Regions from separate parts of the Polymorphospora sp. NPDC050346 genome, predicted to be linked through region 3. Evidence: riboswitches for the same ligand, from Rfam matches in the RefSeq annotation. Region 3 holds a riboswitch; each other region holds the start of a gene.
What was found. A riboswitch is a leader RNA that binds a small molecule or an ion and turns the genes downstream of it on or off. The one in region 3 is predicted to bind thiamine pyrophosphate.
Positions count from the first base shown of each region.

Region 1: it holds a riboswitch for thiamine pyrophosphate, as region 3 does, so the genes downstream of both, thiD (bifunctional hydroxymethylpyrimidine kinase/phosphomethylpyrimidine kinase) here and AB0I42_RS30585 (ECF transporter S component) in region 3, are expected to answer to the same signal.
Region 2: it holds a riboswitch for thiamine pyrophosphate, as region 3 does, so the genes downstream of both, thiE (thiamine phosphate synthase) here and AB0I42_RS30585 (ECF transporter S component) in region 3, are expected to answer to the same signal.

Region 1 is NZ_JBFAKM010000027.1:1,870-5,059, reverse strand. It holds gene AB0I42_RS24880 (benzoate/H(+) symporter BenE family transporter) at 1-710, opposite strand, end outside; gene AB0I42_RS24875 (XRE family transcriptional regulator) at 776-1,357, shown strand; TPP riboswitch at 1,412-1,510, shown strand; gene thiD (bifunctional hydroxymethylpyrimidine kinase/phosphomethylpyrimidine kinase) at 1,565-2,434, shown strand; gene AB0I42_RS24865 (P1 family peptidase) at 2,431-3,190, opposite strand, start outside.
Region 2 is NZ_JBFAKM010000002.1:405,684-408,873, forward strand. It holds gene thiO (glycine oxidase ThiO) at 1-706, opposite strand, end outside; gene thiE (thiamine phosphate synthase) at 703-1,335, opposite strand; TPP riboswitch at 1,330-1,437, opposite strand; gene AB0I42_RS04370 (aldo/keto reductase) at 1,489-2,430, opposite strand; gene AB0I42_RS04375 (ATP-binding cassette domain-containing protein) at 2,465-3,190, opposite strand, start outside.
Region 3 is NZ_JBFAKM010000040.1:36,107-39,296, reverse strand. It holds gene AB0I42_RS30595 (TIGR03943 family protein) at 1-9, opposite strand, end outside; gene AB0I42_RS30590 (permease) at 23-964, opposite strand; TPP riboswitch at 1,224-1,329, shown strand; gene AB0I42_RS30585 (ECF transporter S component) at 1,399-1,989, shown strand; gene AB0I42_RS30580 (ABC transporter ATP-binding protein) at 2,078-3,190, shown strand, end outside.

The sequences.
Region 1 (3,190 bases), on a different contig from region 3:
TAGCCGTAGTTGGACAGGACCGCCATGCCGGGCACGTTCTGCGAGGCCATCGTGACGACGAAGAGCGGCAGGGCGACGCTGACCAGGGCGGACACGTTCCAGGTCGGCGCGGTGAACTCGAGGACCGGCAGCAGGGCCGCCCCGGTCAGGCCGCCGGGCGGGCCGGACACCGTGATCGCGACGACGGCCACGACGAGCGCGGCGGGCACCGCCCACCGGCGGGCGAACCGGGTCAGCAGCGCCCAGGTGAGGATCACCGGCGCCGCCATCAGCGGTACGTCGATCAGCGCCCGGACCGGGGCGATGCAGAGGCTGAGGAGTACGCCGGCCAGCATGGCACTGGCGATCGGCTGCGGGATGGCGGCGATCCAGCGCCCGAGTGCCGGGAACAGGCCCGCCGCCACGATGAGCAGCGCCGAGACCAGGAACGCGCCCACGGCCGCCGGGAACCCGCCCTCGACCGCCCCGGTCGACACCAGCAGGGCGGCCCCCGGGGTGGACCAGGCGACACTGATCGGCAGCCGGTGGCGCAGGCTCAGCCAGATCGCCACCAGCCCCATCACGACACAGAGGGCGAAGAGACCGGAGGCGGCCTGTCGCTCGGTGGCGCCCACGGCGCGCAGCCCGGCGAGCACCACCGCGAAGGAACTGGCGAAGCCGACGAGGGCGGTCACCACACCGGCCAGCACCGGTTGCGCCAGGCGTTCCATCGACGGTCCTCCCCATGACCAGGCCGTTCCGCAAACGGAACGCTCCGGTCATGCACCATAGCCGGATGGATTCGCGTCGTACAAGCCGCCGACCGGCGGTCGACGGAGGCGGCGAGGGCGCCGAGGTCGGCCGGCGGGTCCGCGAACTCCGGGAGGCCCGGGGCGTCTCCCTCTCCGCCCTGTCCCGACGCGCCGGCGTCGGCAAGGCGACCCTGTCCGGCCTGGAGAACGGCACCCGCAACCCGACCCTGGAGACGCTCTACGCGGTGACGGCCGAACTCGGGGTTCCGCTGGCGGCCGTACTCGCCGCCCCCGGCACGGATGCCGCGACGATCCGCGGTACGGCGGTCGAGGCGACCCTGCTCCAGGTCTTCGACGAGGGCGACGTCACCTTCGAGCTCTACCGGATGCGGGTGCCGCCCGGACCACCGCAGACCTCACCGGCACACCAGCGGGGGGTGGCCGAACACGTCACCGTCTTCAGTGGACTGCTCCGGGCCGGCCCCGTCGGCGCGCCCGCCCTCGCCGGCACCGGCCAGCACATCACCTGGATCTCCGACGTACCCCACGTCTACGGCGCGGTCGGCGACGACGAGGTGCACGCGAGCCTGCTGATCCGCTACCCCGGCCGGTCGCGACGCCCGTAGCCGGGCCACCCGGTCTCACTGCTCGTACCCGGCCCGCGGGCTGGATACGATGTCGGCAGTGACACGGGGTGCCCGCCCTTCGAGCGGGCTGAGATCACACCCGTCGAACCTGATCTAGTTCGTACTAGCGAAGGGATGTCCGGGTGAGCCCACGCCTGTCCACCATTGCCCGGTGCGCCGCCGCTCCCTTCAGGAAGGCGTGCGGCCATGCACCCGACTGACCCGACCGACCACCGGCAGACACCACGCGTCCTCTCCGTCGCGGGTACGGACCCGACCGGCGGCGCCGGAATCCAGGCGGACCTGAAGAGCATCGCCGCCAACGGCGGATACGGCATGGCGGTGGTCACCGCCCTGGTCGCCCAGAACACCATGGGAGTCCGGTCGGTGCACATCCCGCCGGTCGAGTTCCTCACCGAACAACTCGACTCGGTCAGCGACGACGTCGAGATCGACGCCGTGAAGATCGGAATGCTCGCCAACTCGACCATCATCGAGGCGGTCGCCGACTGGCTCCGCCGGCAGCGGCCGCCGGTCGTGGTCCTCGACCCCGTCATGGTCGCCACCAGCGGCGACCGGCTGCTCGACGAGCGCGCGGTCGACGCGATCCGGGACCTCGTCCGGCACGCCGACCTCGTCACGCCCAACATCCCCGAACTCGCCGTCCTCGCCGACGAGCCCGCGGTCTCCCGGTGGGACGACGTACTCGAGCAGGCGCACCGGGTGTCCGCCACGTACGGCGTCACCGTCCTGGCCAAGGGCGGGCATCTCGCCGACGGGTCGGCCTCCGACGCCCTGGTCGACGCCGGCGGGCGGCTGTCCGGCGGCCGGGACCTCTTCGAGTTCCCCGGTGAACGGATCGAGACGACCAACACCCACGGCACCGGCTGCTCGCTGTCGTCGGCGCTGGCGACCCTGCGCCCGCAGGCACCCGGCTGGGAGCATGCCGTCGACCGGGCGAAGCGCTGGCTGACGGAGAGCATCACCCACGGCGCGGCGCTCCGGGTCGGCCACGGCAACGGCCCGATCAGCCACTTCGCCGGCCTGTGGGCCGGCCAAGAGGGGACGTGGTCCTAGCCCGTACGGGCCACACCACGCTCACCGAGCAGCGCGAGCAACCTGTCGTGCGGGACGGCATACCTGACGTGGCCGTTGAACCCGACCGTGGTCGTCGCCATGAACAGCGAGTTCAGCAGCGCCTCCTCGGTCGCCTCGAGGACGGCGGTGAACAACGGATCCACATCGGCCTCCGGCAGCACCGGCAGGCCCGGTTCGGCCGTGGCGAACGCCAGCGCGTAGTCCCCGCTGCCGCTGGTGAAGTCCGACCCGACCCGCCCCATCGCGAAGATGGCGCGCCGGGCGAGGCGGCCGAGCTGGCGCGCGTCCAGGCGGGCGTTGGTCGCGACCACGATGACACAGGAGTTGCCCGGATGCTCCGTGGCCGCCCCAGGCGCCGCTCCTGGCATCGCCGGTGCCACCGGTACGCCCATCCGCTCGCGCGACACCGGCACCCCGCACACCCGCAGCACGCCGGAGAAGTTCGACTGGACGAGGACACCGACGGTCGCCGCTCCGCGCGAGGTCGTGGCCACCCGTGACGACGTACCGATGCCGGCCTTGAACCCCAGGGCGCCGGTGCCGGTGCCGGCGCCGACACACCCCTCGCCCGGCAGCCCACCGGTGGCACCGTGCAGGGCGGCGAGCACGTGTTCCTCGGTCACCGGCCGCGCCCGGATGTCGGAGAGGAAGCCGTCGTTGGTTTCGGCGACCACCGGGTTCACCGACTGCGCGTCCTCCCGCCCGGGCAACCCCAGCAGGTACGTCACCAACGCG
Region 2 (3,190 bases), on a different contig from region 3:
CGTGCCGCCGGTCGGCGTAGCCCCGGATCACGTGCCGGAAGCCGGGCGCGGCACCGTCCGGCGCGCGCAGCCGCAGCACCTGGCCCTTGACCGGCCGGACCGGCACGCCGGCCAGTGCGGCGGCGCCGACGCCGTTGGCCACCACCACCGTGCCCGCGTCCACCGTGGACAGATCGGTGACCGTGGTCGGCTCGACGCGTACCCCGGCCTGCCGCGCCGCCGCCGCCAGGGCGACGACCAGGCGCCGGGGGTCGACCTGGTGGTCGTCGGGGGCGTACCCGCCACCGCGCACCCGCGGCGAGAGCCCGGGCTCGCGGGCCCGCAGCTCCGCCGGGCGCAGCACCGTGATCGGCAGCCCCAGCCCTCGCTGGTACGTCCACAGCCGCTCCGCCTCGGCCAGGTCGTCGGCGGTGAGGGCCACCACGAGGGTGCCCTCGTCGCGATAGCCGACCTCGGTGCCGGCGGCCCGCGCGAGTTCGGCGGCGAAGCCGGGCCAGCGGGCGGCGGAGGCGACCAGCAGCGAGGTCAGCTCCTCCTCGCCGAAGTACGCCTCGGCCACCGGGGCCAGCATCCCGGCCGCCACGTCCGACGCTCCCGAACCGGGGGCCGGGTCGTGGACGACCACGCTCATCCCCCGGGCGGCGCAGCGCCATGCGATGGCGAGTCCGATCGGCCCGGCGCCGACGACGGCGACGTCCGGCCTCATCGGACGGCCGTGATCGCGGCGAGCAGTTCGGCGGTGGCCCGGGCCGGGTCGGCGGCCGACGAGACGGCGCCGACGACGGCCACGCCGTACGCACCGGCCGCGACGAGTTCCGGGGCGCTGGCCGCGGTCACCCCGCCGATCGCGATGACCGGCACGTCGACCGCGCCGGCCACCGCGGCGATCCCGGCCGGCCCGATCGGGGCCGGCAGCCCGTCCTTGGTCGACGTCGGGTAGCAGGGCCCGACGCCGAGATAGGTCGCCCCGGCCGCCACCGCCGCCCGCCCCGCCTCCCCGGTACGCGCGGTGGCGCCGAGCACCGCGTCCGGGCCGAGCACCCGGCGGGCCGCGTCGACGGGCAGGTCGAGCGCGCCCACGTGACCGCCGGCGGCGCCGACCGCGAGCGCGACATGCAGCCGGTCGTTGACCAGGCAGGTCGCTCCGGCCGCCGCGCACAGGTCGGTGACCCGGCCGGCCAGGTCGTACGCCTCCCGGTCGCTCGCCAGGTCCTCGACCCGGACCTGTACGACGAGTTCGGCGCCGGCGGCGGACAGGGCGGCCCGTACGACGGCGAGCGGATCCCGGCCCGGCCGGGTGTCGGTCACGAGATGCAGTCGTCCGAAAGACGGCACAGCAGCACTCCTCCCTGCGCCGGCATTACCCGGATCAGGTTCGACGGTCGGGGGCTGCAGCCCCCCTCTCAGCCCGGTGCACCGGGCTCCCGTGGGTCACTTCCGCGACCGAGAGTACGTCTGCCGTCCGGTCCCCGTAAAGGGGGGACCAGGTCAGAGCAGGGTGGCGAGCGCCTCCCGGTCTTCGGCGGACGGCTCCCAGGCGCCGGCCCGCGCGTTGGCGCGTACCTGGTCCGGGGTGGTCGCGCCGGCGATCACGGAGGTGACCGCGGGGCGGGCGGCGAGCCCGCCGATGGCGACGTCGAGCAGGTTGCGGCCGCGCTCCGCGGCGAACTTCTCCAGTGACTCGATCAGGTCCCAGGGCGCGGCGGCCAGCCGCCTGGCCCACCGGTCCTCGGCCAGCCGGGTGCCCTGCGGCGCGCTCTCGCCGCGCCGGTACTTGCCGCTGAGCAGGCCACTGGCCAGCGGGAAGAACGGCAGCAGGCCCAGCCCGAACCGCTCGCAGGCCGGCACGACCTCGGTCTCGGCGTCCCGCTCGATGAGGTTGTAGTGGTTCTGGGCGCTGACGAACCGGGTCAGGTTCCGGGTCCGGGCGGTCCACTCGGCGTCGGCGATCTGCCAGCCGGCGAAGTTGGAGTTGCCGAGGTAACGGACCTTCCCGGCGCGGACGAGATCGTCGAGCGCCGACAGCGTCTCCTCGATCGGCGTCGCCGGATCGGGCTCGTGCATCTGGTAGAGGTCGATGTGGTCGGTGCCGAGCCGGCGCAGCGACGCCTCGACGGCCCGGACGATGTACCGGCGGGCTCCACGGGCACCCCGGTCGGCGCCGTTGGCCCCCTCCATGTTCATGCCGAACTTGGTGGCCACCACCACCTCGTCCCGGCGCCCACGCAGCGCCGCACCGAGCTGCTCCTCGGAGGCGCCGTGCGGGTTGCCGTAGATGTCGGCGGTGTCGAAGAGGTTGATCCCGGCGTCGATCGCGGCGTCCACGACCGCCTTCGTGCCGGCGGCGTCGAGCTTGCGGCCGAAATTGTTGCAGCCGATGCCGACCACGGACACCACGAGCCCGGAGTCACCCAACCGGCGGTAGCGCATCTCAGTCATGCCGCCGAGCCTATGCGGGACGGCGTCAGGCGACGTCCCAGACCGGTTCGGGCACCTCGACCACCTCGCCGTCGCCACGGAAGAGCACGAAGCGGTCGAACGACCGGCTGAACCACCGGTCGTGGGTCACCGCCACCACCGTGCCGTCGAAGGCCCGCAGCCCCTCTTCGAGTGCCTCGGCGCTGGCCAGGTCGAGGTTGTCGGTCGGCTCGTCGAGCAGCAGCAGGGTCGCCCCGGACAACTCCAGCAGCAGCACCAGGAACCGGGCCTGCTGCCCGCCGGACAGCGTGCCGAACCGCTGGTCGCCCTGGCCGGCGAGTTCGTAGCGGCCCAGCGCCGCCATCGCCGCGTGCCGGTCCATCCCGTCGCGATGGTCGTCGCCGCGCCACAACACCTCGACCAGGGTCTTCGCCATCAGTTCCGGCCGGTCGTGGGTCTGCGAGAAATGGCCGGGCCGGACCCGGGCCCCGAGCCGTACGACCCCGTCGTGGGTGACGGGTGCCAGTGTCACCCCGACGTCGACCGGCACGTTCGCCGGATCGGGGTCGGTGCCGCCGCGGGCGAGCAGCCGCAGGAAGTGCGACTTCCCGGTGCCGTTGGCGCCGAGGACCGCGACCCGGTCGCCGTACCAGATCTCCACGTCGAAGGGGTACGTCAGGCCGTCGAGTTCGAGCTGCTCGCACATGACGGCCCGCTTGCCGGTACGACCACCGGTGAGCCGCATCCGGACGGCCTGGTCCTTCGGCGGCAG
Region 3 (3,190 bases):
CCGGTTCATCGCCGTCCTCCGCTCACAGCAGCACCACACCGACCCCGACGGCCACCAGTACGGCCACCACGAAGGTGGCCGGGGCGAACCGGAACGCGAACCGCCGGCCGAAGACGCCGGCCTGCATCGACACCAGCTTGAGGTCGACCATCGGGCCGACGACCAGGAAGACCAGCCGGGAGGTCAGCGAGAACTGCGACAGCGACGCGGCGACGAAGGCGTCGGCCTCCGAGCAGATCGACAGCAGCACGGCGAGCACGGCCAGCACCAGCACCGACAGCACCGGGTTGTCGGCGACCAGTTGCAGCCAGCGCTCCGGCACCAGCACGTTGATGCAGGCCGCCGCCATCGCGCCGAGCACCAGGAAGCCGCCGGCGTGCACCACGTCGTGGCGTACGGCCGCCCAGAACGCCCGGCCCTTGGACATGCCGTCGAGTTCGGGGCGGTGCGGCAGCCGGATCCAGTCGGCGCGGCCCAGCCGCAGCCACAACCAACCCATGATCATCGCGACGACGATGCTGGCCAGGCCGCGGGCGACCACCATCTCCGGGTTGCCGGGAAAGGCGACGGCGGTCGAGGCGAGCACGATCGGGTTGATCGCCGGCGCGGCGAGCAGGAACGCCAGGGCGGCGGCGGGGGTGACCCCGCGCCGGATCAGCGAGCCGGCGATCGGCACCGCGCCGCACTCGCAGCCGGGCAGGACCACGCCGGCGGCGCTGGCCACCGGTACGGCCAGGGCCGGGTGTCGCGGCAGCGCCCGGGCCCAGAACGAGCGGGGCACGAAGACCGCGATCACGGCCGAGAGCACGACGCCGAAGACCAGGAACGGCACCGCCTGCACCATGACCGAGACGAACACGGTCGTCCAGGTCTGCAGGCGCGGGCTGGAGATCGCGGTCGAGAGCGGCCCCCGGAAGACCACCAGCAGGAGCAGCAGCGCGGCGAGCACCTCGACCGAGCCGATCCGGTCGCCGAGGAGCGGGCGGCGCGGTGGTGGTCCGGGGTCGGGTGGGCCGCCGCCCGCCGGTCCGGTGCCGCTGGCGGGGCCGGCCCCCGTGGTGTCGGGGGCGGCATTGGCCGTGGTCACTGAAGGCTGGTCCCTTCACTACGGACGGTCGCGGTGGGGGCAGACCACCCTACCGCGCGACCAGGTGTCGGGGGCCACATCCGACCTCGGCGCTGTCGCGAAATCACCGTCGGTGCTAGCGTCGGCGCCACAACTTCATATCCGACAGGGGAGCGCACAGCGCTGAGAGTGCGGGACACCACCGCAGACCCTCGAACCTGATCTGGGTAATGCCAGCGCAGGGAGTTCGGTCGATTCTCCAGCCGCGCCACGACCGTCCGGTCGTGGCGTGCGTCTTGCCTGGTTCGCTCGAAGAACTGGGAGGCACAGCCATGACACAACCCACCGCCAGCCGCTGGCGTACGGTCGACATCGTCGTCGCGTCGGTGATCGCCGTCGCGTTCGGCGTCATCTTCTGGGCCTGGAACCTCGTGTGGAGCGCCACCGACCCCGCCTTCGCCTTCTTCCCGGGGGCCCAGGGCATCATCTACGGCATCTGGCTGCTGCCCGGCGTGATCGGCGGGCTGGTGATCCGCAAGCCGGGGGCGGCGTTCTACTGCGAGTTCCTCGCCGCGTTCATCTCGGTGATCCTCGGCAGCCAGTGGGGTGCCCTGGCCATCGTGCAGGGCGCCTTCCAGGGCCTCGGTGCGGAGGCCGCGTTCCTCGCGTTGCGTTACCGCTCCTTCAAGCTGCCGGTGGCCGTGGTCTCCGGCGCGCTCGCCGGCCTGGCCGCCGCGGTCTTCGACCAGATCCGCTACTACGCCGGCTACGACCTCGTCTCGTACCGGATCCCGATGTTCGTCTTCACCGTGATCAGCGCCGCCGTGATCGCCGGTGCCGGCGGCTGGGCGCTGACCCGGGCGCTGGCCCGGACCGGGGCCCTGGATCGCTTCCCGGCCGGCCGCGAGCGGACCGCCGTCTGAACCGGATGCACCGATCAAGGACCGGGTACGCGGCGGCGCCCGCGTACCCGGACTCGGCCTGGACCGGCAACGGCCCGGCGGGGCGCCGGTGAGCGCCGTCGAGCTGCGCGGCTTCGGGTGGCGGCACGCCGGCCGTAAGGCGTGGGCGGTCCGCGGCCTCGACCTGCGCGTCGAGCACGGCGAGCGGGTGCTGTTGCTCGGCCCGTCCGGGGCCGGCAAGAGCACCCTGCTCGCCGCGCTCGCCGGGCTGCTCGCCGAGGACTCCGGCGAGCAGGAGGGCACCGTCGAGATCGACGGGCTCGACCCGCGCAAGTCGCGGGAGCGGGTCGGCATCGTCTTCCAGGACCCGGAGAGCCAGCTCGTGATGGCGCGCTCCGGTGACGACGTGGCGTTCGGGCTGGAGAACCGGGGGGTGCCGGCCGGCGAGATCTGGCCCCGGGTCGACGAGGCGCTGCACCGGGTCGGCTTCCCCTACGACCGGGACCGGCCGACCGCCGCGCTGTCCGGCGGCGAACAGCAGCGGCTCGCCCTGGCCGGCGTCCTCGCCCTGCGCCCCGACCTGCTGCTGCTCGACGAACCGACGGCCAACCTCGACCCGGCCGGCGCGGCGCTGGTGCGCGACGCGCTCGATCGGGCGGTCGGCCGGGACACCACGATGGTCCTGGTCGAGCACCGGGTGGCCGACGCGCTGCCGCTGGTCGACCGGGTGGTGGTGCTGGCGCCGGCCGGCGGCGTGACCGCCGACGGCGCACCGGATCAGATCTTCGCCAGCCACGGCGACACGCTGGCCGACGGCGGCGTGTGGGTGCCCGGCCGGCAGGTCCCGGCCCGCCGGGCCACGACGGCACCGGGCGACGTGCTGCTCACCGCCGAGGCGGCCGGCCTGCCGCCGCGCCTGGCACCGACCGACCTGGCCGTACGCGCCGGCGAGGCGGTCGCCGTACTCGGGCCGAACGGGGCCGGCAAGTCGACGCTGGCGCTGCTGCTCGGCGGGCTGCTCCGGCCGGGCACCGGGCAGGTGGTGGCGACGCCGGCCCTGGCCGGTGCCGACCACCGCCGGCCGCCGCACCGCTGGCGGGCACCGGCGCTGACCCGCCGGATCGGGTCGGTCTTCCAGGACCCGGAGCACCAGTTCGTCACCGGCACGGTCTTCGACGAACTGGCGCTCGGCCCGCGCCGCACCGGCGCCGCTCCCGCCACC